4 regions of the Ancylobacter sp. FA202 genome follow, and region 2 is predicted to be linked to each of the others. Evidence: riboswitches for the same ligand, from Rfam matches in the RefSeq annotation. Region 2 holds a riboswitch; each other region holds the start of a gene.
The links. Region 2 has a riboswitch for thiamine pyrophosphate ahead of thiD (bifunctional hydroxymethylpyrimidine kinase/phosphomethylpyrimidine kinase). Riboswitches for the same ligand answer to the same signal wherever they lie in the genome.
Positions count from the first base shown of each region.

Region 1 (7,671 bases), 4.1 Mb from region 2:
ATGGGCGCTTCGGCCAGTCGGTCGGTGGCGACACCTTCAACACCGCCGTCTATCTCGCCCGCGCCGGCGTCGAGACCGCCTATGCCACCGCGCTCGGCGACGACCCCTATTCCGACGCCATCCGCGCCTCCGCCCAGGGCGAGGGCCTCGACACAAGGCTGATGGCGCGCGTGCCGGGCAGGACCGCCGGGCTCTATCTCATCGACACCGACGCGCAGGGCGAGCGCAGCTTCACCTATTGGCGCGACACCGCCCCGGCGCGCGAGCTGTTCGAGCTGCCGGGCTGGGAAGTGGTGTGCGAGGCGCTGATCGAGGCCGACCTCATCTATCTCTCCGGCATCACCCTCTCGCTCTATTCCAATGCCGGGCTCGGGCGGCTGCTGGCGACGCTGGAATTCGCCCGCGAGCGCGGCACCCGCATCGTCTTCGACGGCAATTTCCGCCCGCGCAACTGGCGCGGCGACGTAGCAAGGGCGCGTGCGGTCTATGCCGAAGCGCTCAAGCGCACCTCCATCGCCCTGCCGACCTTCGAGGATGAGGCAACGCTCTGGGGCGACGGCTCCCCCACCGCCACCGCCGAGCGCCTCGCCACCTTCGGCGTGCAGGAAATCGTGGTGAAGAACGGCGCCGAGGGTGCGCTGGTGGTCAGCGGCGGCACCGCGCAGCTCGTGCCGATTCCCCAGCCGGTGGAGCCCGTCGACACCACAGCGGCGGGCGACAGCTTCAACGCCGCCTATCTCGCCGCCCGCCTTGGCGGCGACGTGCCGGCAGCGGCGGCGCAGGCCGGGCACCATCTGGCGGGCCGCGTCATCCGCCATCGCGGCGCGCTGCTGCCCCGCCACGCCAACGCCTGAGCCGCGTCGGCGCGAAGCACTGCAAACGCTTCTGCGAATGACTTGCAAGTCATTGCAGCTGCTTGCTTTTTCAGACATGAGCGACTAAGCGCTGGGCATCGGGCGCGCGGCGCCATAATGGGTATGCGCCGATGGCTCTCTCCTCACGGATCGCCTTGATCAATGTCGGCATCAGCCTGGTGGTGCTCGGGCTGAAATACGCGGCCTATATGCTCACCGGCAGCGTGGCGCTGTATTCGGACGCGCTGGAGAGCATCGTCAACGTGGCCACCGCCATCACGGCGGTGCTGGCGCTGCGCGTCAGCGCCAAGCCGGCCGATGCCGCCCACCCCTATGGCTATGCCAAGGCTGAGTATTTTTCCGCCGTCATCGTCGGCGTGCTGATCGTCGTCGCCGCCATCACCATCTTCCGCGAGGTCTATCTCGGCTGGCTCGAACCGCACAGCTTCGATGCCTCGCCCAAGGGCCTCGCGGTCAACGCCCTCGCCACCGTCATCAACGGCATCTGGTGCGCGATCCTGATTCGCGAAGGCCGCCGCGCCCGCTCTCCCGCGCTCGCCGCCGATGGCCGGCACCTGCTGACCGATGTGGTCTCCTCGGCCGGCGTGCTGCTCGGCGTCGCGCTGGCGGCGCTCTCGGGCTGGGAGAAGCTCGACCTCGTGCTGGCCGGGCTCGTCGCGCTGAACATCCTGTGGTCAGGCTGGTCGGTGCTGAAGGAGAGCGTCGGCGGGCTGATGGACCAGGCCGTGCCGGCGGAGACGCTGGAGCGCATCCGCCGCCGCATCGCCGCCGAGGCCACCGGCGCCATCGAGGCGCATGACCTGCGTACACGCCAGGCGGGACGCATGATCTTCGTCGACTTCCACCTCGTCGTGCCCGGCGACATGCCGGTCAGCGAGGCGCATGCCATCTGCGACCGCATCGAGGACGCGCTGGAGGCCGAGGTCGCCGATGTGCTCGTCAACATCCATGTCGAGCCGGAAGTGAAGGCCAAGCAGCAGGGCGTGCCGGTACTGTAAAGGTCGCTGCACGCCGGCATCCCCGGGCTTGACCCGGGGATCCACGTCTTTGGGTGAGGAGGAAACCCATAGATGACCGGGCCAAGCCCGGTCATGACGTTGATCTGCTGGCTACAGGCTCACTTCCCGGCCCGCAGCGCTGCCACCAGCTCCGGCGTCGGGTAGGAATCGGCCGGCAGGCCGAGCCGCTGCTGCTCGGTCTTCACCGCCTGCCGTGTCGCCGCGCCGATGATGCCGTCGATCCGCCCGACATGGTGGCCGCGCGCGTTGAGCAGCGTCTGCAGTTCCTTCGCCTGCGCCATGGAGAGCACCGGGATCTTGTCGCCCTGGCCCCGGTTGAACGGCCCCGCCCCGGCGACGCGGGAGGCGAGATAGGCCGCCGAGGTGGCGTAGGTCAGCGAGTTGTTCCACTCGGTGAACACGTCGAAATTCGGGTAGACGAGGAAGGCTGGCCCGGTCCGCCCCATCGGCAGCAGCAGCGAGGCGGGAAGCTGGTCGGCGGGCAGCTGGCCGCCGCCGGCCCGCACCACGCCCATGCGCGCCCATTGCGCGCGGGGAATCTTGATCGACAGGTCCGCCTGGTCCCAGGGCAGGTTAGCCGGCACGCTCACCTCTTCCAGCCAGGGCTGGCCGGCCTTCCAGCCCAGTGCCTTGATGTAGTTGGCCGCCGAGGCCAGCGCGTCGGGCGCCGAGCGGATGAGATCGACCTTTCCATCGCCGTCGAAATCGACGCCGTAGTTCAGATAATGGTCGGGCAGGAACTGGAATTGGCCAAGCTCGCCCGCCCAGGGGCCGCGCATGGTCTGCACGGTCAGGTCGCCCCGGTCGATGATCTTCAGCGCCGCCATCAGCTGGGTGCGGAACATCTCCGCCCGCCGGCAGTCCCAGGCCAGCGAGGCGACCGAGCGAATCGTCTGCTTGTCGCCCATGAAAGCGCCGAAATCGGTCTCCAACCCCCAGAAGGCGACCAGCACCGCGCCCGGCACGCCGAATTGCTGCTCGATCCGGCTGAACAGCTCGGGATTGGCCTGAATCTTCTGGCGCCCCTGCTGGATGCGGTAATTCGCGACCATGCGGTCGGAGAACTGGAAGAAGCTCTGGCCGAACACCTTCTGCCCACGATCGGTGCCGACAATGTCGGGGGCGTAGGTCACGCCGTTGAGCGCGGCCGCGACCGTGCGCGGCGACACGCCTTCCGCCACCGCCTGCTGCTTGAAGCCGGCGAGCCAGGCATCGAAGCCGGCGCCCGTCCGCCCGCAATTGTCCTGGGCGAAGGCCGCAGCAGGCGCGAGCAAACCGAAGGCAAGCGCGCCGGCGATCAACGCGCGGCGGGTCGCAGTGCGGGGCGGAAACGTCGTGCTGGCCATGGGTCCCCCGATATCTCAGGCATCGTTTCGTTGTGATCAGCAATCTACAGGAAATACGGCAGCCGCAGGGTGACGGCTCAGCGCGATTTGACCCGAAGACGACTTTCGTCGAAGATCATGGCGTTCCAAGGGGAGCCCCGCTAGGGGGCTGAGAGAGCGCCGGCCATGCCGCAAGGCAGGGCAACGCGATGACCCTTCGAACCTGATCCGGGTCATGCCGGCGAAGGGATCGGAACCGAATGGCGTCGCCACGCGCGGGCATGCACCCGTGCCTGGCATCGCCATCCTTCCCCAGCGTCACAACACCCGGGTCTCCCCAACCTCTGGTTCTGGAGATCCACCATGCCGACCAAAACTCCCCGCAGCCTTAGCGTCGCCACTGGGCCCATTCCCGGCTCGCGCCGCATCTATGCGGAATGCCCGGCGCGCGGCTTTCGGGTGCCGTTCCGAGAAATCCTGCTGCACCCCTCCGCAAACGAGCCCAACCTCGCGGTCTATGACGCTTCCGGCCCCTATACCGACGCGGACGCCACCATCGACATCACGGCGGGCCTCGCGCGCCCGCGTGACGCCTGGGTGCGCGCGCGTGGTGATATAGAGGTCTATGACGGGCGCGCGGTGAAGCCGGAGGACAATGGCCATGTCCCGGCCGACAAGCTGGTGGCCCCCTTCCCGCTGCGCCACCGCCCGCTGCGGGCAAAGTCCGGCGCGGTGACGCAGATGGCCTATGCCCGCGCCGGCATCGTCACGGCGGAGATGGAATATGTCGCCCTGCGCGAGAACGGCCTGCGCGAGCGGATGCGTGACCTCATCCGCGACGGCGAGGATTTCGGCGCCGCCATTCCCGATGTGGTGACGCCGGAATTCGTGCGCGACGAGGTGGCGCGCGGGCGCGCCGTCATCCCCGCCAACATCAACCATGGCGAATTGGAGCCGATGGCGATCGGCCGCAATTTCCTGGTCAAGATCAACGCCAATATCGGCAATTCCGCCGTCACCTCCTCGGTCGCCGACGAGGTGGACAAGATGGTGTGGGCGATCCGCTGGGGCGCCGATACGGTGATGGACCTCTCGACCGGGCGCAACATCCACAATATCCGCGACTGGATCGTGCGGAACTCACCCGTGCCGATCGGCACCGTGCCGATCTACCAGGCGCTGGAGAAGGTCGGCGGCATTGCCGAGGATCTCAGCTGGGAGGTGTTTCGCGATACGCTGATCGAGCAGGCCGAGCAGGGCGTCGACTATTTCACCATCCATGCCGGGGTGCGCCTGCCCCATGTGCCGCTGACCGCGAATCGGGTGACGGGCATCGTCTCGCGCGGCGGCTCGATCATGGCGAAGTGGTGCCTCGCCCATCACCGCGAGAGTTTCCTTTACGAGCGATTCGCCGAGATCTGCGAGATCATGCGCACCTATGACGTCACCTTCTCGCTCGGCGACGGGCTGCGCCCCGGCTCCATCGCCGACGCCAATGACGCGGCGCAGTTCGCCGAGCTGGAGACGCTGGGCGAGCTGACGCAGATCGCCTGGAAGCACGACTGCCAGGTCATCATCGAGGGCCCCGGCCATGTGCCCATGCACAAGATCAAGGCCAACATGGACAAGCAGCTCGCCACCTGCGGCGAGGCGCCGTTCTACACGCTCGGGCCGCTGACCACCGACATCGCTCCCGGCTATGACCACATCACCAGCGCCATCGGCGCGGCGATGATCGGCTGGTTCGGCACCGCCATGCTCTGCTACGTCACGCCGAAGGAGCATCTGGGCCTGCCCAACCGCGACGACGTGAAAACCGGCGTCATCACCTACAAGATCGCCGCCCACGCCGCCGATCTCGCCAAGGGCCACCCGCTGGCGCGCGCCTGGGACGACGCGCTCTCGCGGGCGCGCTTCGAGTTCCGCTGGCAGGACCAGTTCAGCCTCGCCCTCGACCCCGATACCGCCATGGCCTTCCATGACGAGACGCTGCCGAAGGAGGCGCACAAGCTGGCGCATTTCTGCTCCATGTGCGGGCCGAAATTCTGCTCGATGAAGATCAGCCACGAGATCCGGGACACCGCCCGGCAGGCGGAAGCGGAACAGGGCATGGAGGACATGGCCGAACGCTTCCGCGCCGGCGGCGGCCAGATCTATCGCGACGCGACGGCGGCGGAGTAGGTTTTTCCCGCGCGGCCGGGCCTCTCCGGCCGCGCGCCCTTCAGGAGTATCGCCGCGATGACCTTGCCGCCTCCGGTCCGCCCCGTCGCCGCCGTTCTCGCCCTTGTGGCGCGGGGGGAGGAGATGCTGCTGGTGCGCCGCGCCAATCCGCCCGACCAGGGGCTCTGGGGTTTTCCCGGCGGCCGCATCGAGCCGGGCGAGACCCATCTCGACGCAGCTTTGCGCGAGCTTCACGAGGAAACCGGCATCCATGCCGACATGCCCCGCCTGCTCACCGTGCTTGATTTCATCGAACACGGCCCCGACGGCGCCCTGGCCCATCATTTCGCGATGATCGCCGTGCTGTGCCGCTGGCGCGCGGGCGAGGCGGTGGCCGCCGACGACGCGCTGGAGGCGCGCTGGTTCGACCGTTTGGCCCTCGCCGGGCTCGGCCCCCGCGCCAGCCTCAAGGTTGGGTATCTCGCCGACCTCGCCCTCGCCTTGCCGGGCGAGATCGGCTGAACGGCGCATCGCGCCGCGCAAACGAAAAGGGGGCCCGCAAGGGCCCCCCGTCGAGACGTTGAATTGGCAGGACCGACCGGCGGCCGCGCGGGCCGCCGATGGATCAGGCATGCGCCGTGGCGGTGCTGGTCTTGTCCACCGCCGGCGGCATGGCGGCCGAACGGGCCACATGCGCCTTGAGCGTGCGCGGCAGGACCGCGATCGCCAGGAAGGCCGCGAACAGGTCCATGCCGGCAACCGTGTAGAGCACGGTCGACCAGGTGCCGGTCGCTTCCATCAGCAGGTTGCCGACCGGAACGAACAGCGCGCCGATACCCTTGGCGGTGTAGAGCACGCCGTAGATCTTGCCGATGTGCTTGGTGCCGAAGGCGTCGCCGGCGAGAGCCGAGAACAGCGAGTAGACTTCACCCCAGGCGAGGAACACCACGCCGGAGAGGATGAGGAACGCCCACGGATTGTGGCCGAAGGCGCCGAGCGCGATGATGCCGAGGCCTTCGAGGGTGAAGGCGATGACCATCGTCTTCTCACGACCGATATGGTCCGAGATCCAGCCGAACAGCGGACGCGAGATGCCGTTCATGACGCGGTCGAGCATCAGGGCCAGCGGCAGCGCGGCCATGACGAAGAAGTACAGGTCGACCTGGAACTCCTTCACGCCGAGATCCTGCGCGATGACGCCGAGCTGGGCCACCGCCATCATGCCGCCGGTGACGACGCAGATGAACATCAGGAACATGAGCCAGAAAAGCTTGGTGCTCATGGCTTCGCCGAGCGTGTAGTCGCGGCGGCTCTGGTTGAGCTTGGTGGAGGCCTTGACCTCACCCGCCTTCGGCGAGCGCAGGAACCAGGCGGCAACGAAGGCGAGACCGCCCTGCAGCAGGCCGAAGAAGAAGAAGGTCTCCTGGAAGCCGGCGCTGTCGATCATCGCGGCGATCGGCAGGATGGTGGCGGCCGAGCCGGCGCCATAGCCGCCCGCCGTCAGGCCGACGGCGAGGCCGCGACGATCCGGGAACCACTTGAGCGCGTTGTTGATGCAGGTCGCGTAGATCGAGCCCACGCCGATACCGCCAATGGCGGCGCCGAGGTAGAAGCCCATCAGGCTGGTGGCCTGCGAATTGATCACCCAGGCCGCGCCGATGAACAGGGCGCCGAAGGCGACCATGAGGCGGGGGCCAAGCTTGTCGATGAAATAGCCTTCGATCGGCGCGAGCCAGGTCTGCACCAGAACGAAGATGGTGAACGCGATCTGGATCGACGCGCGCTCCCAGCCGAAGGTCTCCTGAATTTCAGGAACGAACAGGGTCCAGGCGTACTGGATGTTCGCGGTCGCCACCATGCAGACGACGCCGACAACAAGCTGAAGCCAACGGCGGCTTTCCGAATAATCCTGGCCAGGCCCGACGGCGGCCAGCGTCTTGGACGTACTCAAGGGCGATCTCCTCTCCCAAATCGATAAATGCCGCGGATCGGCTTTTTATTGCGGTCGTTCCGTTGCCTGTTCGGCTCGGGCGCCGGCTTGTCGTTGGTCCCGGGGGCGCTTTCTGCGTCGCCCCCGCGACGGCCGCTTGAGCGGCATTTTGGTCCCAAAGGTTGCGCGGTATCCGCCCCCTTACGTGGCGTTCCGAAACCTCGGAGGCGCCCTGACGCAGGGTTGCGGAACCGACCCGCTGAGGCCGGATCATAATCGACAATATTATGTATGCCAATTGCGATTTACGACTCACCCCACGTTCCGTAAGCCTAAAGACCTTGTAGACTTTCCACTTGTTA
Region 1 is NZ_KB904818.1:834,760-842,430, forward strand. Features, by position in the region: gene A3M1_RS0103760 (sugar kinase) at 1-854, shown strand, start outside; gene A3M1_RS0103765 (cation diffusion facilitator family transporter) at 986-1,873, shown strand; gene A3M1_RS0103770 (lytic murein transglycosylase) at 1,993-3,240, opposite strand; TPP riboswitch at 3,359-3,486, shown strand; gene thiC (phosphomethylpyrimidine synthase ThiC) at 3,583-5,400, shown strand; gene A3M1_RS0103780 (NUDIX hydrolase) at 5,458-5,901, shown strand; gene oxlT (oxalate/formate MFS antiporter) at 6,005-7,330, opposite strand.
Region 1: another riboswitch for thiamine pyrophosphate. It lies ahead of thiC (phosphomethylpyrimidine synthase ThiC); the one in region 2 lies ahead of thiD (bifunctional hydroxymethylpyrimidine kinase/phosphomethylpyrimidine kinase).

Region 2 (7,671 bases):
GCTTCAAAGCCAATTTCCCCGGCGTGGTTCGCAATTGCGGCGGTTGCCACGACACTTACCGGCAGAAGAATTGACCGGCGCGTCCCTTTCCTCATCCACGCCGGTGACGATGCTGGCGTGGGACCTGCCGACGCGGCTGGCGAAATGGAGCCTTGCCGCGCTGGTCGGGCTCGCCTTCGCCAGCCGCTACTGGGGCGACGCGGCGCTGGTCTGGCACCAGTGGAACGGCCTGGCCATTCTGGTGGTGGTGGTTTTTCGCCTGCTCTGGGGGCTGGTCGGCGGCTCGACGGCGCGCTTTGCCGGCTTTGTCAGCGGCCCGGTGGCCGGGCTGCGCTATGCCATGAGCCTGCTCAAGGGCCGGCCGCCGCATTTCCTCGGCCACAACCCGCTGGGCGGCTGGATGGTGCTGGCGCTGCTGGCGATCGTGGCGGCGCAGGGGCTCACCGGCCTGTTCACCAGCGACGACATCATCGTCTATGGCCCGATGACGCCTGTCGTGAGCGACGCGACGATCCGCAGCGCTTCCGGCTGGCATCAGCGGCTCTACCCGTTCCTGCTGGCGCTGATCGGCCTGCATGTGCTGGCCAATCTCGCCTATTCGCTGTTCGGCCGCGACAACCTGATCCGCGCCATGATCACCGGCAGCAAGCCGGCGGCCAGCTATGCCGACCGGGCGCCGGCGACGCCGGGCGGGGTGGGGATGGCGCTCGCCTGCCTCGCCCTCGCGGGGCTCATCGTGTTCGGCGGTATCGCGCTGGCGGGAGGGCACCCCTTCCCGTGAAATAACACCTTCGGCCGGCTGGAGAGCCTCTTGCCGGGGCGGGTGAACCGTGCTCCATGGCGGCCCCATGAACGCGCTCAAGGGCATCGCGCTGCAGGTCGGCGCGACGTTTCTCTTCACCATCATGTCCGCCCTCGTCCGTATCGTCTCGGATCACGTTCCGACCGGCGAGATCGTCTTCTCGCGCTCGTTCTTCGCGCTGTTTCCGCTGCTGGCGCTGCTTGCCTGGCGCGGCGAGATCGGCGCGGCGGTGCGCACGGCGAATCCACTCGGCCATGTCGCACGCGGCACCATCGGCGTCTGCGCCATGGGGCTGAGCTTCGCGGCGCTGGCGCGCATTCCGCTGGCGGACGCCACCGCCATCGGCTTCGCCGCGCCGCTGCTCACCGTGATGCTGGCGGCGCTGCTGCTGCGCGAGCGGGTGCAGCTCTATCGCTGGGCGGCGGTGGTGGTGGGGCTCGGCGGGGTGGTGGTGATGCTGTGGCCGCATATGCACGGCTCGTTTGACACGCCCGGCCATATGTTCGGCGCGCTGTACGCGCTGATGGCTGCCGCCTTCACCGCCGGGGCGATGGTGCAGGTGCGCCGTCTCACCCAGACCGAGACGACGGCGTCGATCGTGTTCTATTTCCAGGCGTTGGCGGCGCTTGCCGGCCTTGCCACCGCCGGCTGGGGCTGGGTGCTGCCGAGCGGGCGCGAGGGGGTGCTGCTGCTGACGATCGGCTTCATCGGCGGGGTCGGCCAGATCCTGCTGACCGAGAGCTATCGCTACGCGCCGGCCTCGGTGGTGGCGCCCTTCGCCTATTCCGCCATGCTGTGGTCGCTGCTGCTCGGCTTCATCCTGTTCGCCGAGATTCCGCCGCTGCTGGTGCTGGTGGGCGGCGCCATCGTCATCGCCGCCGGGCTGTTCGTCATCTGGCGCGAGCGCCAGCTCGGCATCGACCGGACGCGCGAGGAGGCGGCGACCACGCCGCCCGCCGCGCCGGCGCCCTGACGCCTCAGAACGCCTTGAAGGTGATGAGGGTGCGGGTGTCCTGGATGCCCGGGAACAGCTGCACCTTCTCATTGACGAAATGGCCGATATCCGTGCCCTCAGGCACGTAGAACTTCACCAGCAGGTCGAACTCGCCAGCGGTGGAATAAATCTCGGAGGCGATCTCTGCGTCGGCGATGGCGTTCGCCACTTCATAGGCGCGGCCGAGCTGGCATTTGATCTGCATGAAGAAGGGAACCATCGCGGTCTTCCGGCTTGGGTCGGGAGGCCGATAGGAACCAGAAGCGCGGGGAGGGCGCAACCCCCAGTGCGGGGGGCGCTTGCGCGGGCGCGCGTCCTCGCCTATCTCGCGAGGACGATCACGTTGGGGTGCCCAAGGCGCGGTGGCGCGGCGGGCTGAGAGGTGAAGGCGGGCCGCGAGGCACGCTGCCAACCCACGAACCTGATCCGGGTCATGCCGGCGGAGGGAACGGATCGCGCGCGCTCGGGGCGGCTTTCCCCGTCGCGACGCCTCCGCCTCCCGCGCGGCGAGGGGAGGCGTAGCATGGCAGGCTCCACACCGATCGCGGTGACGATGGCAGGCTCGGACAGCGGCGGCGGCGCCGGCATCCAGGCCGATCTCAAGACCTTTTCCGCGCTCGGCGTCTATGGCGCCAGCGTCATCACCGCGCTCACCGCCCAGAACACGCGCGGCGTCACCGGCATTCACGACGTGCCAGCCGCCTTCATCGCCGCGCAGATCGACGCCGTGCTGTCCGATCTCGCGGTCAATGCGGTGAAGATCGGCATGCTCTCGCGCCCCGAGGCGATCCTTGCGGTGGCATCGGGCCTCAAGCGCCACGGCATGGCGACGGTCGTGCTCGATCCTGTCATGATCGCGGCCTCGGGCGACCGGCTGCTGGTGCCGGAGGCGATCGAGACGCTGCGCCGCGAATTGCTGCCTCAGGCGCTGCTGATTACGCCCAACCTGCCGGAAGCCGCCGCCCTGCTCGACTCGGCGCCGGCGCAGGACCTCGCCAGCGTAAGGGCGCAGGCGCAACTCCTGCTGGCGATGGGGCCGCGCGCGGTGTTGATCAAGGGCGGGCATGGCGAGGGGCCGGACAGCATCGACGTTCTGCTGGACGAAGACGGCTTCCTGGAACTTTCCGCGACGCGCATCGTCACCCGCAACACCCATGGCACCGGCTGCACGCTCTCCTCCGCCATCACCGCCGGGCTGGCCAAGGGACTGCCGCTGCGCGCGGCGGTGGCGGCGGCGAAGGACTATCTGACCCAGGCGCTGGCGCGCTCGGAAGAACTCGTCATCGGCCAGGGCCATGGGCCGGTGCACCACTTCCACGCGTGGTGGTGAGCACGGGTTGATGGCTCTCGCGCCTCGCGGCGCGGCCTGCTAAGCGAGGCGGCCTTTCCTGCGAGCCGCCTCGTGCCCCTCATCGCCCCCCGCCACGCCATCGCCGCCGTCTATGCCGGGCTGTTCTTCGGCATCGGCGTGTTCATGCCGTTCTTCCCGGTCTGGCTGGAAGGGCGCGGCTTCGATGCGTCGATGATCGCGCTGGCGCTGGCCGTGCCGCAGGTGGTGCGGCTCGTCACCATGCCGCTGGGCGGCCTGCTGGCCGATCGCACCGGCCGCCCGCGTGCCGCGCTCATCGTCTATGCCGCCGCCACCGCCCTGTGCTTTGCCGGCATCGCCTTCGCCCCGAGCGCCACCTTCATCCTGATCGGGCTGGGCCTTGCCGCCGTGTTCTGGCAGCCGAGCCTGCCGGTGCTCGACGCCTATGCGGTGGCGCGCCGGCGCGAGGGGCTGATCGACTATGGCCGGGTGCGGCTGTGGGGATCGGCGGCGTTCATCGGCGGAAACCTGCTGGCCGGCGGTCTGCTCGGCGGGGCGTTCGTCGTCGCGGTTCCACCCGATACGGTGATCTGGCTCATCGCCGGGGCGAGCGTCGCGGCGGCGCTGGCGGCGGCGACCCTGCGCGAGGTGCGCCCAGCGCCGCACGAGACGGCGCGTCCCCGCGGTTTCGTCCTCGCCGGTCTCGCGCCGGTGCTGTTCGTCGGCATGGCGGCGGCGGCGCTGGTGCAGGGCTCGCATGCCGTGCTCTACGCCTTCGCTTCGCTGATGTGGCAGGGCAAGGGCCTGTCCAGCACGCTCATCGGCCTGCTCTGGTCGCTCGGCGTGCTGGCGGAGGTGGTGCTGTTCCATTACGGCACACGGGTGACGAGGCGGCTGGGGCCGGAAAAGCTGCTGCTGATCGGCGGCCTCGCCGGGGTGCTGCGCTTCGGGGTGATGGCGCTCGACCCGCCGCTGCTGCTGCTTCTACTGCTGCAGCCGCTGCACGCCTTCACCTTCGGCTGCACCTATCTCGGCACTGTGGAACTCGTCGCCCGGCATGCGCCGCCGGGGCGCGGGGCGAGCGTGCAGGCGCTCGCGGCCTGGGCGACGGCGATCGCCATGGCGGGCGCGACACTGGCCGCCGGGCCGCTGTGGCAGGCCTACGGTCCGGCGGCGTTCCTCGCCTCAAGCGGGCTGGCGGGGCTGGGCACGCTGGGCGCGCTCCTCGCCGGGCGGCTGCGTCAGCCCCACAGCGCGGGCTCCGGCGGGTAGACGCGGCTGCCCTCATAGCGCAGCGCCGGGTCGCGGTCGGTGGCGAGCAGAAGCGGGCCGTCGAGATCGACGAAGCGCGCCAGCGGCGCCAGAAGCAGCGCCGGCGCCATGGCCAGCGAGGTGCCGACCATGCAGCCGACCATGATGTCGAGCCCGGCTGCCTGGGCCGCGCGGGCGAGCAGGATCGCCTCGGTCAGCCCGCCGGTCTTGTCGAGCTTGATGTTGAGCGCATCATAGCGTCCGGCCAGCGCGTCGAGGCTGTCGAGCCCGTGCGCGCTCTCATCGGCGCAGACCGGCACCGGGCGGGCGATCTGCGCCAGCGCTGCGTCGTCGGCGGCAGGCAGGGGCTGCTCGACCAGTTCGACCCCGACTTCGGCGCAGGCGGCCAGATGCGCCTCCAGATTCTCCGCCGTCCAGCCCTCATTGGCGTCGACGATCAGCCGCGCCTGCGGCACCGCCGCGCGGATCGCGGTGAGGCGGGCGAGGTCGCCCTCGGTGCCGAGCTTGAGTTTGAGCAGGTCGTGCCCGGACTCGCGGGCCGCCTGCGCCATGGCTTCCGGCGTGTCGAGGCTGAGCGTGTAGGCGGTGACGACCGGCTGCGGCGCCGGCAGGCCGGCCATCTCATAAACGCGCATTTCGGCCCGTTTGGCGTCGATGTCCCACATCGCGCAGTCGAGCGCGTTGCGCGCCGCCCCGGGCGGCAGGACCGTCATCAAATCCTCGCGCCGCAGGCCCTCGGCAATCAGCTTTTGCAGCGCGGCGAGCTGGTCGACCACCCCTTCGACGCTCTCGCCATAGCGTCCATAGGGCACGCACTCGCCGCGTCCGACATGGGCGCCGTCGCGCAGCTCGACGGTGACGACGGCGGCCTCGGTCTTTGATCCGCGGGCGATGGTGAACCGGCCACGGATCGGGAAGCGTTCGGCAGTGATGAGGAGATCGGTCATGGCCCTATCGCCGGGAGCAGGAGGAATCGCGCTCCCAGCATAAGGCCGGCCGCGCCCGGCGGGGCGTCGCATTGAAAGCACACTCGCGGCGATTACGCCGTTCCCGGGGTGTCATCGCCGTGATTCGCCGGGCGGCTCTCTCGACGGCCGCAGGTGCTACCGCTAAGTAGAGCATTGCGAATTCGTCTCGGTGTCGCGGCCGCTGGTCGTGTCATGCCCGCAGGAGAGGTCATTTTGGGAGCTGCTGAAGCGCCGCTTCTGGCCACCGTCCGCAATGGCCGCGAACTCGTGTTCGTGGGCAATGGCCGCTGGGTGGCCGGGCAGGGGCGCGCGCTCGAAGGCAGCGTCGATGCCGCGCTGGCGGAAGTCGGCAGCGGAACCAGCGAGACGGCGCGGATCGACCTTTCCGGTGTGCGCAGCTTCGACACGCTCGGCGCCGTGGTGCTCGACCGGCTGCTGCAATCCCTCGACAAGGCCAATATCCGCTTCCAGATCGTCGGGCTGGAGCGCCGCTTCCGCCCGCTGTTGGACGATATCGTCAAGGGCAGCCACCAGAATCCGCCGCGCCTGCGCCATGTGAACCCGATGCTGGGCGCTCTCCAGCTGGTCGGCAAGACCACGGTGTCGATGGCCGATGACGCTCTGGGGCTGCTTTCCTTCATCGGGGCGGTGGTGGCGGCGTTCCTGCGCGTGCTGGTGCGCCCGCACACTTTCCGCTTTACCTCGATGATCTATCATCTGGAGCGGGCCGGCCTGCGGGCGGTGCCGATCGTGGCGCTGATCACCTTCCTGATCGGCTGCATCATCGCCCAGCAGGGCATCTTCCATTTCCGCAAGTTCGGCGCCACCACCTATGTCGTCGACATGGTGGGCATTCTCACCCTGCGCGAACTCGGCGTGCTGATCGTCTCGATCATGGTGGCCGGCCGCTCGGGCAGCGCCTTCACGGCGGAACTCGGCTCCATGCGGATGCGCGAAGAAGTCGACGCGCTGCGGGTGATGGGGTTCGATCCCAATGAAGTGCTGGTGCTGCCGCGCCTGGTGGCGCTGGTCATCGCCGTGCCGCTGCTCACCTTCATCGGCAATATGAGCGCGCTGTTCGGCGGCGGGCTGGTGGCCTGGCTCTATGGCGGCATTTCACCGGCGATCTTCATCGCCCGGCTGCAGGAGGCCATCGGCCTCAACACTTTCGAGGTCGGCATGATAAAGGCGCCGTTCATGGCGGCGATCATCGGCCTCATCGCCTGCATGGAGGGCATGCGGGTCGGCGGCAGCGCGGAATCCCTCGGCGCCCACACCACCGCCTCGGTGGTGAAGGCGATCTTCCTGGTGATCGTGGTGGACGGGCTGTTCGCCATGTTCTTCGCCGCGATTGACATGTGAGGCGCGCGTGCACGCCGAAACCGACACCCAGCAGACGAGCGGCGCGGCCGTCCCCGACGTCGCTCCCGGCGAGACGATCATCCATGTGCGCGACCTGGTGGTGGCGTTTGGCGAGCGCACCATCCTCAAGGGCCTCTCGCTCGACGTGAAGCGCGGCGAGATCCTCGGCTTCGTCGGCGCCTCGGGCGGCGGCAAATCGGTGCTGACCCGCACCATACTTGGGCTGGTGCCCAAGCGCGCCGGCACGGTGGCGGTGTTCGGCCAGGACCTCGACGATCTTACCTATGCCGGCCGGCGGGCGCTTGAGCAGCGCTGGGGCGTGCTGTTCCAGCAGGGCGCGCTGTTCTCCTCGCTGAGCGTGCGGCAGAACATCCAGTTCCCGATGCGCGAATATCTCGACCTGTCGCAGGGGCTGATGGACGAACTCACCATCGCTAAGCTGGAGATGGTCGGCCTCGCCCCTGATGTCTCCGAAAAGGCGCCGTCCGAGCTTTCCGGCGGCATGATCAAGCGTGTGGCGCTGGCCCGCGCCCTGGCGCTGGACCCTGAAATCCTGTTCCTCGACGAGCCGACCTCGGGCCTCGACCCGATCGGTGCCGGCGAATTCGACGAATTGATTGCAACCCTCCAGCAGACTTTGGGGTTGACGGTATTCATGGTAACTCACGATCTGGACAGCCTGCACACGGTGTGCGATCGCATCGCGGCACTCGCCGATGGCAAGGTCATCGCCGTCGGTCCGATCGAGACCATGCTGGCGTCGCAACATCCCTGGGTTTCGGCTTATTTTCACGGCAAGCGGGCGCGCGCCGCCGGCTTCGGTTCTGAAGGGGCGCGCTGAGGACACCATGGAGACACGCGCCAATTACACGATCATCGGGCTGTTCACCCTCGCCGTCGTCGCGGCGGGCTTCGCCTTTGTCTGGTGGTTCACCGGCTCGGCCAATCGCGGGCCGCGCACCTC
Region 2 is NZ_KB904818.1:4,974,154-4,981,824, reverse strand. Features, by position in the region: gene A3M1_RS0123195 (cytochrome c) at 1-74, shown strand, start outside; gene A3M1_RS0123190 (cytochrome b/b6 domain-containing protein) at 71-781, shown strand; gene A3M1_RS0123185 (DMT family transporter) at 849-1,775, shown strand; gene A3M1_RS0123180 (Lrp/AsnC ligand binding domain-containing protein) at 1,780-2,016, opposite strand; TPP riboswitch at 2,131-2,261, shown strand; gene thiD (bifunctional hydroxymethylpyrimidine kinase/phosphomethylpyrimidine kinase) at 2,320-3,126, shown strand; gene A3M1_RS0123170 (MFS transporter) at 3,199-4,377, shown strand; gene dgcA (N-acetyl-D-Glu racemase DgcA) at 4,347-5,324, opposite strand; gene A3M1_RS0123160 (MlaE family lipid ABC transporter permease subunit) at 5,559-6,707, shown strand; gene A3M1_RS0123155 (ABC transporter ATP-binding protein) at 6,715-7,548, shown strand; gene A3M1_RS0123150 (MlaD family protein) at 7,556-7,671, shown strand, end outside.

Region 3 (7,671 bases), 1.7 Mb from region 2:
CTCGGGCCGGAGCCGGTGGCGGCGTGAGGGGTCAGCGCGAGGCGGCGGCGCGGGCCTCCGCCTCGATCGCCAGTGTCCGCTCCAGCAGGATCTCGTAGATCGGCCGCCCGCCGAGCGCGAGAAACACCATGTGCGCGAAGATCGCCGAGATCATCACCGGCACCAGCACCGCATAGGCGCTGGTGAGTTCGAGCACCAGCACCATGCCGACCAGCGGCGCGCCGATAGTGGCGGCGAACAGCCCGCCCATGGCGGCGATGGCGAAGGTGGTGTGCGCCTGGTCCGGCAAGGTGAAGAACAGCTCCAGCGTCGTGCCGTAGCAGAGGCCGATCGTGGTTGCGAGCGCCAGGATCGGCGCGAAGATGCCGCCGGCCACCCCGGTGGAATAGCTCGCCATGGTCATGACGAAGCGCAGCAGTACCACGAAGGCCAGCATGGCGAGCGGCAGGTTCTCCCGCGTCAGTTGCACCGCCAGCAACTCGCCGCCCTGCGTCGCCTCCGGCCGCACGAACATCAGCACGCCGACCGTGAGGCCGACAATGGTAGGGAAGATGTAGAAGGAAAAGCGCATGCCGAGCCGGCGCACATGGTCGAGCGACCAGACCAGCGTGCGGTTGAACACGAAGCCGCAGACGCCGAGGATGGCGCCGAGCACCACGAAGGCCGGCAGCCAGGCATAGGGGATGGTCGCGGCTTCCAGCAGCATATAGGGCCGGCTGCCGGTGAGATATTCGGTGACGATGGCGCTGGCGATCGAGGCCAGCACCACGGCGATATAGGTGCGCGAGGAATAGGGGAACTGCCGGCGCGTCTCCTCGATGACGAACAGCACGGCGGCCAGCGGCGCGTTGAAGGCGGCGGCGAGGCCGGCCGCGCCGCCGGCGGCGAGCAGGCCGCGCATGTCCTCGCCCGACCATTTCATCAAATCGGAGGCCGCCTTGGCGACGGAGGCGCCGATATGGATGGTCGGCCCCTCGCGTCCCAGCACCATGCCGGAAGAGAGTGACAGCAGGCCGGCGACGAACTTCACCGGCAGCACGCGATGCCAGCGCACCTCGCGCAGCCCTTCCATCGCGCCCTCGATCTCCGGCACGCCGGAACCGCTTGCCTCGGGGGCGAAGGTCCGGACCAGCCAGAGCGAGACGACCGTCATCGCGGCGGCGACCAGCGCGGCGGCGGCGTAGAGGGGGAAGCCGTCAAGGCCGAGGCCGGTGTCGAGATAGGCCGGCCAGGCGGCGGTGAGCTTTTCGACGCCGACATGAAAGGCGGAACCAAGAACGCCGACGATGGCGCCAATCCCGATTGCCACTGCGTGATACGGCACATTGCTCATGCCTGCCCCTCTGCATCCCAGCTGCCCCCGCATCGGTTAGCATCGCTGGGCGGCGATCGGAAGGTTCCATCAGCAACATCATCCCCGGGCGCGGCCCGGGGATGACGGCGGGACGCAGGCGCCTAGGGCAGGGTTGGCGCGTAGACCGCGACCGGCTCGACCGTGTCGATCAGGCCGTGGCCCTTCATGAATTCGCCGAAGCGGGCATAGCGTCCGGCGTCCAGTCCGGCCGGGGCGTGGGCGAAGCGGCGCAGCGTGTCGGTCCAGGCGGTGCGGTTCAGCTCGTCGTCGAGCTTCGGGTTGGCCTTGATGAACAGCCCCCATGCTTCGTCCGGATGGTTGAGGATGTAGATGGTGGCGTCCTCCACCGCCGCGAGGAAGCGCTTCAGCCGGGGATCGGCGAGCTTGTCCTTGTGAGCGACATAGATCAGCTCGTCGAAGACCGGCACGCCGTGCTCCTCGGGGAAGAAGGCGCGGCCCTCCTTGCCCTCCAGCCGGATCTGGGTGAGCTCGAAATTGCGGTAGGCGCCGATCACCGCGTCGACCTTGCCGGCCACCAGCGCGGGGGAGAGGGCGAAATTGACGTTGATCATCGTCACGTCGGTGGGCTTCAGCCCGACGCTCGCCAGCATGGTGCCGAGCAGCGCGTCCTCCAGCCCGGCGACGGAATAGCCGACCGTCTTGCCCTTCAAGTCGGCGATGGTCTTGATCGGCCCATCCTTCAGCACCACCAGCGCGGTGAGCGGGGTAGAGATGAGCGTGCCGAAGCGCACCAGCGGCAGGCCTTCCTTCACCTGGAGATAAAGGCTCGGCTGGTAGCTGACCGCGATATCGGCCTGGCCGGCGGCGACGAGGCGCGGCGGGGCGGAAGGGTCGGCCGGGGCGACCAGCTCGACATCGAGGTCACGGGCTTTGAAGAAGCCTTTCTCCTGCGCGAGGATCAGCGGCGCGTGGTCGGGGTTCACATACCAGTCGAGCAGGACGGTAAGCTTGTCGGCCGCCATGGCTGGCGCGAGGCCGAGCGTGAGGGCGAGCAGCAGGCCGCCGGTGCGGGCGGCAAGGTTCTTGAACATGGATCTCCTCCCAGTTGGAGACCCGGCGCGAGCTTTCGGGGGAAATCCGGCGCGGACGCCTGTCCTGCAGGGCCCCGCCGTCGCTCCGTCCCTTCGCCGGCATGACCCGGATCAGGTTCAAAGGGTCTGGCGGCTGCCATCTCAGCCCCTTCAGCCTTGCGGCCTGCGGGACACCCCTCGGACGGTTTGAGGCTAGCAGAGCGGCCGGGCAGGGGCAAATGGGGCGGCATCTGCGCGGCCCTCATGCCCGGGTTTGACCCGGGCACCCAGTGACCGGTGGCGCGGTGGAAAGTCTGGGTCCCCGGGACAAGCCCGGGGATGAGGGAGAGCGGGCGGGGACGGGGGACTTGAAGGTGGGATGAGCGACCTTTCGAGGGGCGAAGGGGCGGCCTCCTCACTCCCCCCGCCAGCCATCGAGATAGACCGTGCGCTCCACCCCGGCGAAACGGCCGAGGCGGGCGAGCTCAGTGTCGAGCGCGTCGAGCCGCCCGGCGGAAGCGCGCACACCAGGCTCCAGCCAGAGCCGGCGCACATCGAGCGTGCCGGCCTTGCGGTCCGCCTTCATGTCGATGCGCCCCACCATCCGGTCGCCTTCCAGAATCGGGAAGACGTAATAGCCATAGACGCGCTTTTCCGCCGGCACGAACACCTCGATGCGGTAGCTGAAGCCGAACAGCCTTTCCGCCCGGGCGCGGTCGCGCAGCAGCGGGTCGAACGGGCTCAGCACCCGCAGCCGCGCCGGCGGGGCGGGCAGGGAGTCGAAAAGGGCGGCGCAGCCGGCGAAGGCATGCGAGGCGCGGGGCTTTCCTTCCACGCCCTCGACCAGCACCGGCTCCAGCCGGTCGCGGTTGGTGGCGACCCAGACTTTCGCCTCCTCCGGCGTGACGAGGTCCCAGAACGCGGCGATCTCGCCTGAGGTGGCGAAGCCGAGCCGCTCCAGCGCCGAGGTGCAGGCCCAGTCGATGAAGGCCTCGCCCGTCATTTCGGGCAGGCGGTGCGGCGCGGGGATGACGCGCTCGGTGAGGTCGTAGCGCTTCTGGAATCCGTCGCGGCCGGCAATGGCCAGCGCGCCGGTGCGCCAGTGATATTCCAGCGCGGTCTTTTCCGGGTGCCAGTTCCACCAGCCGCCGGGCGGCCGCTTTTCGGTTTCGAAATCCCGCGCCATCAGCGGGCCTTCACGGCGCACCCGCTCCAGCACATGCTCGACATAGGTCTCGAAGCCGTTCTCGTGCCAGGAGCGCCAGCGCGCCGCCAGCGTCTCCCGCGCCCGGGCGAAGCGATGCTTCCACTGCGGGAAGAAGGCGGTGGGGATGATGGCCGCGTCATGCGTCCAGTGCTCGAACAGCGCGCCGTCGCGCTCCAGCAGGGCGGTGAGATGCTCGCGCTTGTAGCTCGGGTTGCGGGCGAACAGGATGTGATGGTGCGCCCGCTCCACCGTGGCGATGCTGTCCACCTGCACGAAGCCGATCGTCTCGATGAGTTCGAGCAGCCCGGCCTTGCTCAGCGCGCCGCGCGGGCGGCTGAGGCCCTGCGTGGCGAGGAAGACGCGGCGTGCATCCGCATTGGCGAGGCGAATCGTCATGCCCTGATCTTAGGACGCGGCGCGCGGCTGGAACAGATGGAGTACGAAACGCGCGCGGTCGTGAGCGAAGGGCCATTGCGGGGCGCGGGCAAGGAAACTAAAAAGGCAGCACTGCACGCGGAGCGCGGTGCATGCTGAGAGTGCCGCCCGGCATCCTCGGTGAACCGCGCGCGTGCACGTAAGCGTTAACGTCACTCAACGCGCATGATCGAACGGCCTTCGGGGCGTGATCGGCGCGGCTTTGTCCTGCCGGTGCGTCCATGGCCGGAGAGGACCTGAGATGAACGTTGCCAGCCCTGTTTTCCCCGCTGCCCCCACACTGAACCGCCAGCGCTTCGAGCCGAAGCGCCGCAGCCTCACCGTGCTCTCCACAGAGCGTGTGACGCCTTCCATGCTGCGCCTGGTGCTGGGCGGCGATGATCTTGCCGATTTCGTCAGCGCCGCGCCGGATGACCATGTGAAGGTCGTCCTTGTCCGGCCGGACGGCGTGGAGGAACGGCGCGACTATACGCCCCGGCGCTTCGATGCGGCGCGGCGCGAACTCACCCTCGACTTCGCGCTGCACGAGGCCGGGCCCGCCACGCTCTGGGCGCTGCAGGCCCGACCGGGCGACCGGCTCGACGTGCTTGGCCCGCGCGGCTCTGCCGTGGTCGAGGACGCCACGGTGGCGCACTGGCTGCTGATCGGAGATGAGACGGCGCTGCCCGCCATTGGCCGACGCATCGAGGAGGCGGCCCCGGGCGCGCGCCTCACCAGCCTTGTCGCGGTGACGGGGGCCATCGAGGAGCAGCGTTTCGCCACGGCGGCGACGCTCGATGCGCGCTGGATCCATCGCCCGGCGGCCGCGCTGACGCAGGCCGCACCGTTCATTGCCGCGCTGGAGACGATCGAGCTGGAGCCGGCAACGTATGTCTGGGTCGCCGCCGAGGCGGCCGTGGCGCGGGCGGTGCGAGCCTATCTGACCGAGCGGCGCGGCGTCCCGATCGGCTGGATCAAGGCGGCCGGCTACTGGGTGCTGGGCGAGGCCGATGCGCATGAGAAGATGGGGTGAAGCCGAAGATGGGGTGAGGCGCCCGCTCAGGCGGGCGCGCTCCCGGCGGTGGTCTCCGGCGCCCAGGGCACGAGGCGCGTCAGCCCGCGATCGACCAGCGTGAACAGGATCAGCGCCATCGCCAGCAGCACGGCGAGCGCGGCGAAGACCATGTCGGTCTGCATCCGGGCGTTGGAATAGATCATGAGATAGCCGAGCCCCGCCGAGGCGCCGACCCATTCGCCGACCACCGCGCCGATGGGGGCGACAGCGGTGGCGACCTTCAGCCCGGAGGCCAGTGCCGGCAGGGCGGCGGGAATGCGGATGAAGCGCAGCGTCTTGACGATGCCGGCGCCGTTGAGCCGGGCCAGATCGACCAGCCCCTGCTCGGTGCGGGCCAGCCCGTCATGAAAGGCCGAGGCGACGGGGAAGAAGATGATGAGGCTCGCCATCACGATTTTCGAGGCGAGGCCGAAGCCGAACCAGATCACCAGCAGCGGGGCGATGGCGAAGACCGGCAGCGCCTGCGCCACCAGCAGCACCGGCCGCATGGCGCGGCGCGCCAGCGGCGAGGCGGCCATCGCCAGCGCGCAAAGGATGCCCAGCAGCGAGCCGCACAGCAACCCGAGCAGCATCTCGCCGAGCGTGATGCCGGCATTGTGGACCAGCACGCCGGCATTGTTCCACGCTGTCATGCCAATGCGCAGCGGACCGGGCAGGATATAGGCGGGGACGGCGAGAAGGCGCACCGCCGCTTCCCACAGGCCCAGCAGAACGAGAGTGACGGCAAGCGCGCGCCCGATGGCGGCCATGGGGAGATTCCTGCCAGACGATTGCTGCAAATGATTGCTGCACGCGATTCCTGCATGCCAAGCGATCATTCCAAACGATTCCTGCATGCGTTGCAGCCCTTATAGCCGCCGCCCGGCAAATGCGCGACGGTTGCGCCGGGGAGGAGTGGGCTGCGGCAGGGATGGCGGGGGCGGAAAGACTTGACGGCCATCAATGCAGCGACACTTCTTCAGGGGCAAAAAAGTCGTGATCAACACTGTGGAGGAAACCAGATGATCAAGGATATTCTCGTCAGTCTGCGCGTGGGCGACGTTACGGAAGACGTCGCCGGCGATTATGCGGTTTCTGCCGCTGCCGCGCTCGACGCGCATCTGACGGGCGTCGCCGTGAGCTACGAGATCGACGTGCCGCCGGTCTACACGGAAGCCTTCTCCACCGACTTCATCGAGGCCCAGCGGGCGGAAGGCCAGCGCCAGGCCCGCACCTCGGTGGAGCGCTTCGGCGAGGCGGCGCGCTCGCTCGGCCTCACCGGCGAGGTGCGGCTGATCGACGGCACGCCGGGCGGGGCGGCCGAGCAGATCGGCGTGATGGCCCGCCTCTATGACCTGACCATCGTCAACCAGGCCGACCCGGACAGGCTCGGCCCGGAGGATGTGGTGACCGAGGCGGTGCTGTTCGATTCCGGCCGGCCGGTTCTGGTGGTGCCGCGCAAGCAGCAGAAGCCGTTCTCGATGAAGCGTATCATGGTCGCCTGGGACGGCAGCCGCACCTCGGCCCGGGCGGTGGCGGAAGCGCGGGCGCTGCTTGGCCACGCGCATCTGGTCGAGGCGGTGGTGGTCGAAACCGGCAAGCCCCTGCGCAAGAAGGGCGTCGACCTGCCGGGCGCCGATCTCGCCCGCCATCTCGCGCGCCACGAGAAGACGGTGGAGCTGCGCACCCTGGTGCCAACAGGCGGCGAGAGCATCGCCGATGTGCTGCTGAAGGAAGTGGCGGCGCGCGACATCGATATCGTCGTCATGGGCGGCTACGGCCATTCGCGGCTGCGCGAATTCGTGCTCGGCGGCGTCACCCGCGACATGCTGGAGCGCATGACGGTGCCGCTGTTCCTCGCCCATTGAGGCGCCCGCACCCGCGCGAAAAATCAGGCCCGGCGTTTGCGCCGGGCTTTTGCGTTCAAGTCCGGCGCCCGCGCCGGGCTTTTTGCGTTCAACGCCGGCGCGAACGCCGGGCTTTTACGTTCAAAGCCGCGCCCGCGCCGGGTTTTTGCATTTCCGGGCCGGCTTTCGTGTTTCCAGACGGTTGCTGCCGGCCGCCGGCGGGCTTGGCGCAAGCCAAATTTAAGATGTGAAGCGACAGGTCTGCCGGATGGCCTTACCTGTCCGCAGTGGGTCGACGATACGGAAACCGGAAAGGAAGACGATGAAAAAGCTTCTCGCCACCACGCTGGCGCTGCTCGCCTCCGTCAACATGTCGCTGGCCTGCACGGCGGTCGATCTCGTCGCCAAGGATGGCAGCGTCATCGCCGGCCGCACCATGGAATGGGCCTTCGACATGAAGTGGCAGCTGGTGAGCCAGCCCAAGGGCACCGAGCTGACGCTGATCGCCCCCGCCGCGCTCAATCTGCCCGCCCACAAGGTGGCGACCAAATATGCGGTGGTCGGCGTCAATGCCGGCATCATTCCCGGCGGGGCGCTGCTCGACGGGCAGAACTCCGAAGGCCTCTCGATGAGCGGCAATTTCCTGCCCGGCTTCACCCGGTACCAGACGGTGACGAAGGACGACAAACAGTACCAGACGGTGCTGACCTTCGGCTCCTGGGCGCTGGGCAGCTTCGCCACTGTCGCCGAACTGCGCGCGGCAC
Region 3 is NZ_KB904818.1:3,314,248-3,321,918, forward strand. Features, by position in the region: gene A3M1_RS0115035 (ABC transporter ATP-binding protein/permease) at 1-27, shown strand, start outside; gene clcA (H(+)/Cl(-) exchange transporter ClcA) at 32-1,333, opposite strand; gene A3M1_RS0115045 (ABC transporter substrate-binding protein) at 1,456-2,406, opposite strand; TPP riboswitch at 2,478-2,594, opposite strand; gene A3M1_RS0115050 (winged helix-turn-helix domain-containing protein) at 2,801-3,988, opposite strand; gene A3M1_RS0115055 (siderophore-interacting protein) at 4,269-5,039, shown strand; gene A3M1_RS0115060 (ABC transporter permease) at 5,066-5,830, opposite strand; gene A3M1_RS0115065 (universal stress protein) at 6,083-6,928, shown strand; gene A3M1_RS0115070 (choloylglycine hydrolase family protein) at 7,230-7,671, shown strand, end outside.
Region 3: another riboswitch for thiamine pyrophosphate. It lies ahead of A3M1_RS0115045 (ABC transporter substrate-binding protein); the one in region 2 lies ahead of thiD (bifunctional hydroxymethylpyrimidine kinase/phosphomethylpyrimidine kinase).

Region 4 (7,671 bases), 4.5 Mb from region 2:
CGTCGGCTGGGCCGATGTCGAGGTAAAGGACAGCCCGGCGGTGCGCCTGCGCCGCGAGATGGAGCGCTCTTTCGCGGGCAGCCCGGCCAGCGCGGCGGCGGAGTAGGCTCCCAGCCGTCCGGGATGACGAGCCACCACACCCCTCATGCCCGGGCTTGACCCGGGCACCCAGCGGCCCCGGTGTTCTCACGGAAAAGCCTGGGTCCCCGGGTCAAGCCCGGGGATGAGGGGTGGCGCATGCGTCAAGGCCAGGGACGAGGGCGGCCCCACTGGACATCGCGCCCCGCCTCGCTTATCTCTGCGCCACGGTCTGCAGTTCACCGAGGCGTTGCCGCCCCGCAAGGGGAGCTAAACCTGCTCAGAATCCTGCCCCGCACATGTCCTTGTGCCCGGTCGCAAGACGGTAACCCCGACATTTCCTCGCGAAAGGGCACCAACGAGGATAGGTCATGTCCAGACTCCATCTGGCTTTCGAGGCGCCTGACATTTCGGCGCTCGCCCGCACGCTCCATCAGGGCATCGCCGCGCTCGACCGCCCGCCGGGCCATGTCGAGCTGCTGAACCTGCTGGCGCGCGGCGCCGGCTACCGCAACTTCCAGCATTTGCGCGCGGATGCGCAGGCGCGCGGCCGCCTTGCAGCCGCCCCGCCCGAACCGCCGCCGGTGGCGGACCACGCGCGCTGCGAGAAGGCGCTGCGGCTGTTCGATCCGCAGGGCCGGCTGGTGCGCTGGCCGAAGAAGCGCAACCAGCAGATTCTCTGCCTGTGGGTGCTGTGGGCGCGGATGCCGAGCGGCGAGGTGTTCAACGAGCGGCGGATGAACGAACTGCTGAACGCCGAACACCTGTTCGGCGACTACGCCCTGCTGCGTCGGGAAATGGTGGAATTCGGCCTGTTCCGCCGCACGCCGGACGGCAGCGAATATGCCCGCATCGAGCGCGAGCCGCCGCCGGACATGGCCAAGCTCGCCGCCCTGCTGCGCCAGCGCCGCCTCGCCGCCGGGGCTGAGGCCCCTCGCCTCCCTCATGCCCGGGCTTGACCCGGGCACCCCGGGCGTCGACCCGGCGTGATCGTCGGGCCGAGGCGTCATCCCGGCCGCAGCGAAGCGGAGAGCCGGGATCGCGCGCCATTCCCTCCCTCATGCCCGGGCTTGACCCGGGCACCCAGAAGACGGGGATGGGCTGCGCAAGGCCTGTGTCGCAGGCGCGCGCGGAAAAGTCTGGGTCCCCGGGTCAAGCCCGGGGATGAGGGGTGCGAGGGTGGGATGAGCCCCCTACCGCGTCGCCAGCACCCATTCGCGGGCGCGGGCTTCCGGGTTGTCGTTCAGCAGAATGTCGGTGACGACGGCGAGGCTGTCCGCCCCCGCCTGCCGCACGCCCGGCGCGCGCTCGATGGTGAGGCCACCAATGCCGACCAGCGGCAGGTCGCCGATCCGCGTCTTCCACTGGCGCACCCGCTCCAGCCCCTGCGGCGCCCAGCGCATCTTTTTGAGAATGGTCGGGTAGACCGGGCCGAGCGCGATATAGTCCGGCCCGGCCAGCAGCGCGGCCTCCAGCTCGGCCTCGTCATGGGTGCTGATGCCGAGCTTGAGCCCGGCCCGCCGCATCGCCGGCACATCGGCCTCGGCAAGGTCCTCCTGGCCGAGATGAACGAAGTCGCAACCCAGCTCGATGGCGAGCTTCCAGTAATCATTGACGATCAGCTGGGCGCCGAAGCGGGCGCACACCTCGCGCGCGGTCGCGATCTCGCGGCGCAGCTCGGCCTCGTCCATGTCCTTGGCGCGCAGTTGCACCAGCTTCACCCCCTGCGGCAGCAGGCGCGGCAGCCAGGAGGCGCGGTCGACGATGAGATAGAACGGATCGAGCTTCATCACGCACTCACTGTGAGACTAGGAACCGAGAAGGGCCCGGCCCATGACCGGGGTCGAAGGCGCCGCCATGTCGCGCACCTCCATCGGATCGGCGATCACTGCCTCGCGCCCGGCAGCGATGGCGGCGGCGAAGGCGCGGGCCATGCGGACAGGATCGCCCGCCTTGGCCACCGCCGTGTTCAGCAGCACCGCGTCATAGCCCAGCTCCATCGCCGCCGCCGCATGCGAGGGCAGGCCGACGCCGGCATCCACGACAAGCGGAATGCCGGGGAAATGCGCCCGCATCGAGCGCAGCCCATAGGGATTGTTGAGCCCGCGCCCGGAGCCGATCGGCGCCCCCCAGGGCATCAGCACCTCGCAACCGGCGGAAACCAGCTTTTCCGCCACCACCAGGTCCTCGGTGGTGTAGGGGAACACCTGGAAGCCGTCGCGCGAAAGGATGCGCGCCGCCTCGACCAGGCCGAACACATCAGGCTGCAGCGTGTCATCCTCGCCGATCACCTCCAGCTTCACCCAGGGGGTGCCGAACAGCTCGCGCGCCATTTCCGCCGTGGTCACCGCTTCCTTCACCGTCCGGCAGCCGGCGGTGTTGGGCAGCACCTTGACCCCGAGATCGCGGATCAGCTGCCAGAAGCTCTGGCCGGCCTTCGCCGCCCCCGATTCGCGGCGCAGCGAGACGGTGACGATCTCGGTGCCGCTGGCGCGGATCGCCTCAGCGAGGATCGCCGGCGAGGGATATTGCGCCGTGCCCAGCAGCAGGCGCGAGGTCACATCCGTGCCGTAGAACGTCACCGGGTCGGCCACCGAAGCCGTCGCCTTGTGGGTCATCGCATCCATGAGGACCTCCCTCTCATCCGCCCTGCATCGGGGCGAGAATTTCCACCCGGTCGCCCTCGGCGAGCGGGGTTGCCCCGCGCCGGGCGGCACGGACCATGTCGCCATTCAGCGCCGTCGCCACAATGGCGTCGGCCATTTCAAGCTCGGCCAGCAGGCCTGCCAGCGTGCCGGCAGCGGTGTCGGCCGGCTCACCATTGACGATGATCTTCATCCATCACCTCCGGGAAATACGCCCCGTCAAACGCGACCTCCGCCGCGCGGCGCGCCAGCGCCGGCGCCGCGAGGAAGCCGTGCCGGTAGAGACCGTTGATATAGAGCGTGTTGCCGCGCTTGCGCAGGCGCGGCAGATTGTCGGGAAAGGCCGGGCGCACATCCGCGCCGATCTCGACGATTTCCGCCTCGCCAAAGGCGGGGTGCAGCGCATAGGCCGCGCCGAGCAGCTCCAGCATCGACCGCCCGGTGACGCGGCCGCGCTCGTCATTCTCGATCGAGGTCGCCCCGATCATGAAATGCCCGTCGCCGCGCGGCACGATGTAGACCGGTATGCGCGGGTGCAGCAGCCGGACCGGGCGCTTGAGCGAAATCTCGGTGGAATAGAGCACCAGCATCTCGCCCTTCACGCCGCGCAGGTCGGCCAGCGTGTCGCGCGCCGCCAGCCCGCGGCAGTCGACCACGAGGTCGGCCTCATTGGCCTCACTGCACTGATCGTCCACCTCACTGCACTGATTACCCACCCCTTCAGCTGCGAAGCGGAAGGCAACCTGATACTCCTCGACCAGAAGGCGGGTGAGCGCGGCGAGTGCCTTGCGCGGCTCCAGATGCGCCTCGGTGGGGAAGAACAGCCCCTGGTCGAAGCGCCCTTCGAGGTCCGGCTCCAGCGCGCCAATACGGGCGCCGTCGACCCACTCAAACGCCTCGGTGCGGCGGGAAAACCGTTTAAGATCAGGTAGATCGCGCGGCGGCGCCAGCACCAGCGAGCCCTCATTGGGCACATCAGGCACGCTCGCGCGCCAATAGGCGAGCGATTCATGGCCCAGTTCGGCGATGATCGGCTCGGCGCTCTCGCGCTCGCACCAAGGCGCCAGCATGCCGCCGGCATACCAGGAGCAGCCCTGTCCCGAGCCGGATTTGCGTTCGATCACAGTGACTTCCGCGCCGCGCGCGGCAAAGGCGTGGGCGCAGGTGAGCCCGGCGACGCCGGCGCCGACGATCCGCACCCGCATGGCGTTCGCGCCCTGCCAAGGTGTTGTTTTCTCAGTGGATTCAGTCTGCGTGGAAGTCATGCACTCCCTCCCTCCGCCAGTGTCAACTGGATCAGGTTCAAAGGGTCGCCATGCCGCGCAGAACGCGCCGATGGCCTCTCAGCCTCCTGACGAGGCTCCCCCGGACAGTCTGGATATAATCACTCAGCCGGCGAATGTCACCGTCGCTGGCCCAACATTCCCACCATGCCGAGGGGGTCGCGGGGCCTCAGCCGCGACGGGGCAGCGGCACCACATTGTCGGGCACCGGGCGCGTCGCCAGTACGATAGCACGCCGCAAAGCCTCGCGGCTAAAGGGTTTTCCCAGGCGCGGCATCCCGGCCTTGGCATCGGCGGGAAGCTCGGCATAGCCGGTGCCGAGGATCAGCGGCAGGCCCGGCCAGCGCTGGTCGATCACCGCCGCCATCTGCACGCCGGTCATGTCAGGCATGGCCTGGTCGGTCAGCACGACATCAAAGGCGACGCCGGATTCGAGCAGGTCCAGCGCTTCGCGGGCGGACGAGGCCTCGGTCACCGCGCAGCCGAGATCCTCCAGCATGGCGCCGGTGGCCGACAGTACGAGCGGATCGTCGTCAACAACCAGAACGCGCCGCGCCCCTTCCTCGCCATCCGGTACGCCGCCTTCATCCTCGACCGAGGCCGTGGCAGCCGCCCGCGCCACCTCCGCAACCGGCAGATAGATTGTCGCCGTGGTGCCCAATCCGGGCTTGCTCTCCAGCACCAGCCTTCCATCCGACTGCGCGGCAAGGCCGTGCACCATGGCGAGGCCGAGCCCGGTGCCCTTGCCTACTCCCTTGGTGGTGAAGAACGGTTCGGCGGCGCGCGCCAGCGTCTCCGCGTCCATGCCGCTGCCACTATCGCCAATCGAAAGGCAGAAATAATGGCCGGGCCTCAGCCCGCCGGGTTCCGCCACCGCGTTGGACCCGGGCGCGGGGACGACTTCGTCGCGCGCGGCGATGGTGATCACTCCACCCTCCGGCATCGCGTCCCGCGCGTTCACCGCAAGATTCAACAAGGCAAGTTCAAGCTGGTTGGCATCCACCCGCGCCAAAGGCAATCCGAGCGGAAAACGGGTTTCAATCCGGACACTTGGACCGATCGAGCGGCGCATCATCTCGGCCATGCCGAGCACCAGCTCGGGCACATCGACCGCCGCAGGCTTCAGGTCCTGACGTCGCGCGAAGGCCAGCATGCGCTGGGTGAGCGCGGCACCGCGCTGGGCGGCCTGCATCGCATTGCCGAGCAATGAACGCAGCCGCGCATCCTCCGGCGCGCGCTTGGCGGCGAGCTCGAGATTGCCGAGAACAACGGCGAGGAGATTGTTGAAATCATGCGCGATGCCGCCGGTGAGCTGGCCGACGGCCTCCAGTTTCTGCGCCTGGCGCAGGGCGTCCTCGGTCGCGCGGCGCTCAGTTACGTCGACAAGGCCGCACAGAGTGTTCTTGAGAGTGCCGTCGGCGTCACGTTCCGCAACGGCGGAAAGCACGCAGTCGAGCACGCGCCCGTCCTTGGCGATGAGCCTGTACTCCGCTTCCCGCAATTCGCCGGTGTCGAGCAGGCGCGGCCAATGCTCCTCGGTGCGGCGACGCGCCGAATCGGCGGTCATGAAATCAGTCAATGGCCGCCCTATTACCTCCTCGCGCGCGTAACCAAGCAGGCTAAGCCAGCGGTCACTCACCTGAGCGATGCAGCCATCCGGCCCAAGCGAGTGCAGCGGCAGCGGCGTGCGGCGATAGAGGTTGCGGTAACGTTCCTCGCTCTCGCGCCACACCCCGGCCTCTCGGTCGGCCAGCACCGCGACCCGGCGGTCATAGGCGGCGGCGAGCAAGAGGGCGATGAAGATGGCGAAGGTCGCGGCCGTGACCACGGCGACAAGCGCGGCATTGCCGATCCCACCCGCCATTGCGGCGCTGGCCGCCTGGGCGGAGTCATGGACATCGCCATGGCCGGTGAATGTCACGCCTAGCATCGCCACGTAGTGCATTCCGGCGATACCAAAGCCGAGCGCCAGCGCGGCGATGGCGCGCTGAAAAACCGAATGATTTCGGAATGCTAGCCAGATCGCGACGGTTGAGGCAGAGATGGCGAGGACAATGGCGGCGCCGACATGAATCATGTCGAAGGCCATCGCGCCAGGCATCCGCATCGCTGCGATGCCGGTATAGTGCATGCCGACAATGCCGAGGCCCATGAAGATTCCGCTGAGCAGAATCCCCTCGAACCCGACCGCTGGACGGCTTGCCGCGAACAGTGCCACGGCAGTGGCGAACACAGCCAGCAACAGAGAGACGAGCGTCAGCGCGACGCTGTAAGACACCTCCATGCCGACATGAAGTGCCAGCATGGCGATGAAATGCATCGCCCAGATCCCGCCACCGAGCACTACCGCCGCCGCGGACAGCCACACCAGCCGCGCAGCACCCGCGCGTGTCGCGCGTCCCGCAAGATCAAGCGCGGTATAGGACGCCGCGACGGCGATCAGGATCGACAGCGCCACGAGCGCGCCATTGTGGCTCCCGATGATGTTCATGATCGCCGATTATGTCTCACCTTACGCGCAACGCGCACCGTTCGCGCCCGCGAGACCGCCACGTTGTCTCCCGTAGGGTAACACGGCCGCGATTTGCACGCCGTTCAGAGATAACCCAAGAACCACAGAATAAGAATGATCGGCAACGGAATACCAAGCATCCAGAGAGCGCCACCCTTAAGCATGAATAACTCCTTGTGATTGTAGCAAGGGAACACGTCAGGACCCTGATAGGTTCCAGCTCCGACGGGCTTCGCCCGGTCGAATTTCTCTCGTTGCCGGTGAACGATGTCGTCCTTCTCTCCACGCCGCCTCGTGCAATGCCTCCCACTTCGCCTGCGCCAGATTGCCGGCCTCCTCCTACCCGAGCTTGCGGTGCTTCTGGCCCTGCTCGGGGCCGCACTGGGGCTGTTGGCGTTCGCTCTGATCGCCGACGAAGTGGCGGAAGGTGAGACGCACGCCTTTGACGAGGCGGTTCTGCTGGCTTTCCGCGCGCCCGGCGATCCCGCCGACCCTCTCGGCCCACCCTGGCTTGAGATCATCATGCGCGATGTGACGGCGCTGGGTGGCACGACGGTTCTTACTCTCATTACCCTCATTGTCGCCGGCTTCCTCGCCATGGACGGCAAGCGCGCCGCTGCCTTGTTCGTGCTGGTGGCAGCCTCTGGCGGAGGCCTGCTGAGCTATGCGCTGAAACTCGGCTTCGAGCGCCCCCGGCCGGACCTCGTCGCCCATCTCGTTGATGTCAGCACGTTGAGCTTTCCAAGCGGCCACGCCATGGGCTCGGCCGTGACCTTCCTCACCCTTGGCGTCCTCATCGTCCGCACGGAGAGCAAACGGAGGATCAAGGCCTATGCGCTCGCCGTCGCGGTGGGGCTCACCTTGCTGGTGGGGTTCAGCCGCGTTTATCTCGGCGTACACTGGCCCACCGACGTTCTGGCTGGCTGGTGCGCCGGCAGCGCGTGGGCGCTCCTATGCTGGATCGCCGTGCTGCTGCTGCAGCGCCGTGGCAAGGTCGAGGGCGCCAGCGCCAACGGTTCTGGCGGCCCGGAAAGGCCTGCGCCCCCGTCCTCGCAATCCTCGTAATGCCCCCCGATGGCTTTCGCCTCGCTCTCGGCTATCATGGCCTCAGGCCGCCGCAGAGCGTGCCGCCAACGCAGGAGAAGCCCATGAC
Region 4 is NZ_KB904818.1:427,300-434,970, forward strand. Features, by position in the region: gene A3M1_RS0101925 (NAD(P)H-dependent oxidoreductase) at 1-106, shown strand, start outside; gene A3M1_RS0101930 (DUF2087 domain-containing protein) at 450-1,037, shown strand; gene A3M1_RS0101935 (thiamine phosphate synthase) at 1,272-1,868, opposite strand; gene A3M1_RS0101940 (thiazole synthase) at 1,887-2,705, opposite strand; gene thiS (sulfur carrier protein ThiS) at 2,719-2,916, opposite strand; gene thiO (glycine oxidase ThiO) at 2,894-3,928, opposite strand; TPP riboswitch at 3,980-4,100, opposite strand; gene A3M1_RS0101955 (MHYT domain-containing protein) at 4,176-6,497, opposite strand; gene A3M1_RS0101965 (phosphatase PAP2 family protein) at 6,873-7,583, shown strand; gene A3M1_RS24865 (hypothetical protein) at 7,667-7,671, shown strand, end outside.
Region 4: another riboswitch for thiamine pyrophosphate. It lies ahead of thiO (glycine oxidase ThiO); the one in region 2 lies ahead of thiD (bifunctional hydroxymethylpyrimidine kinase/phosphomethylpyrimidine kinase).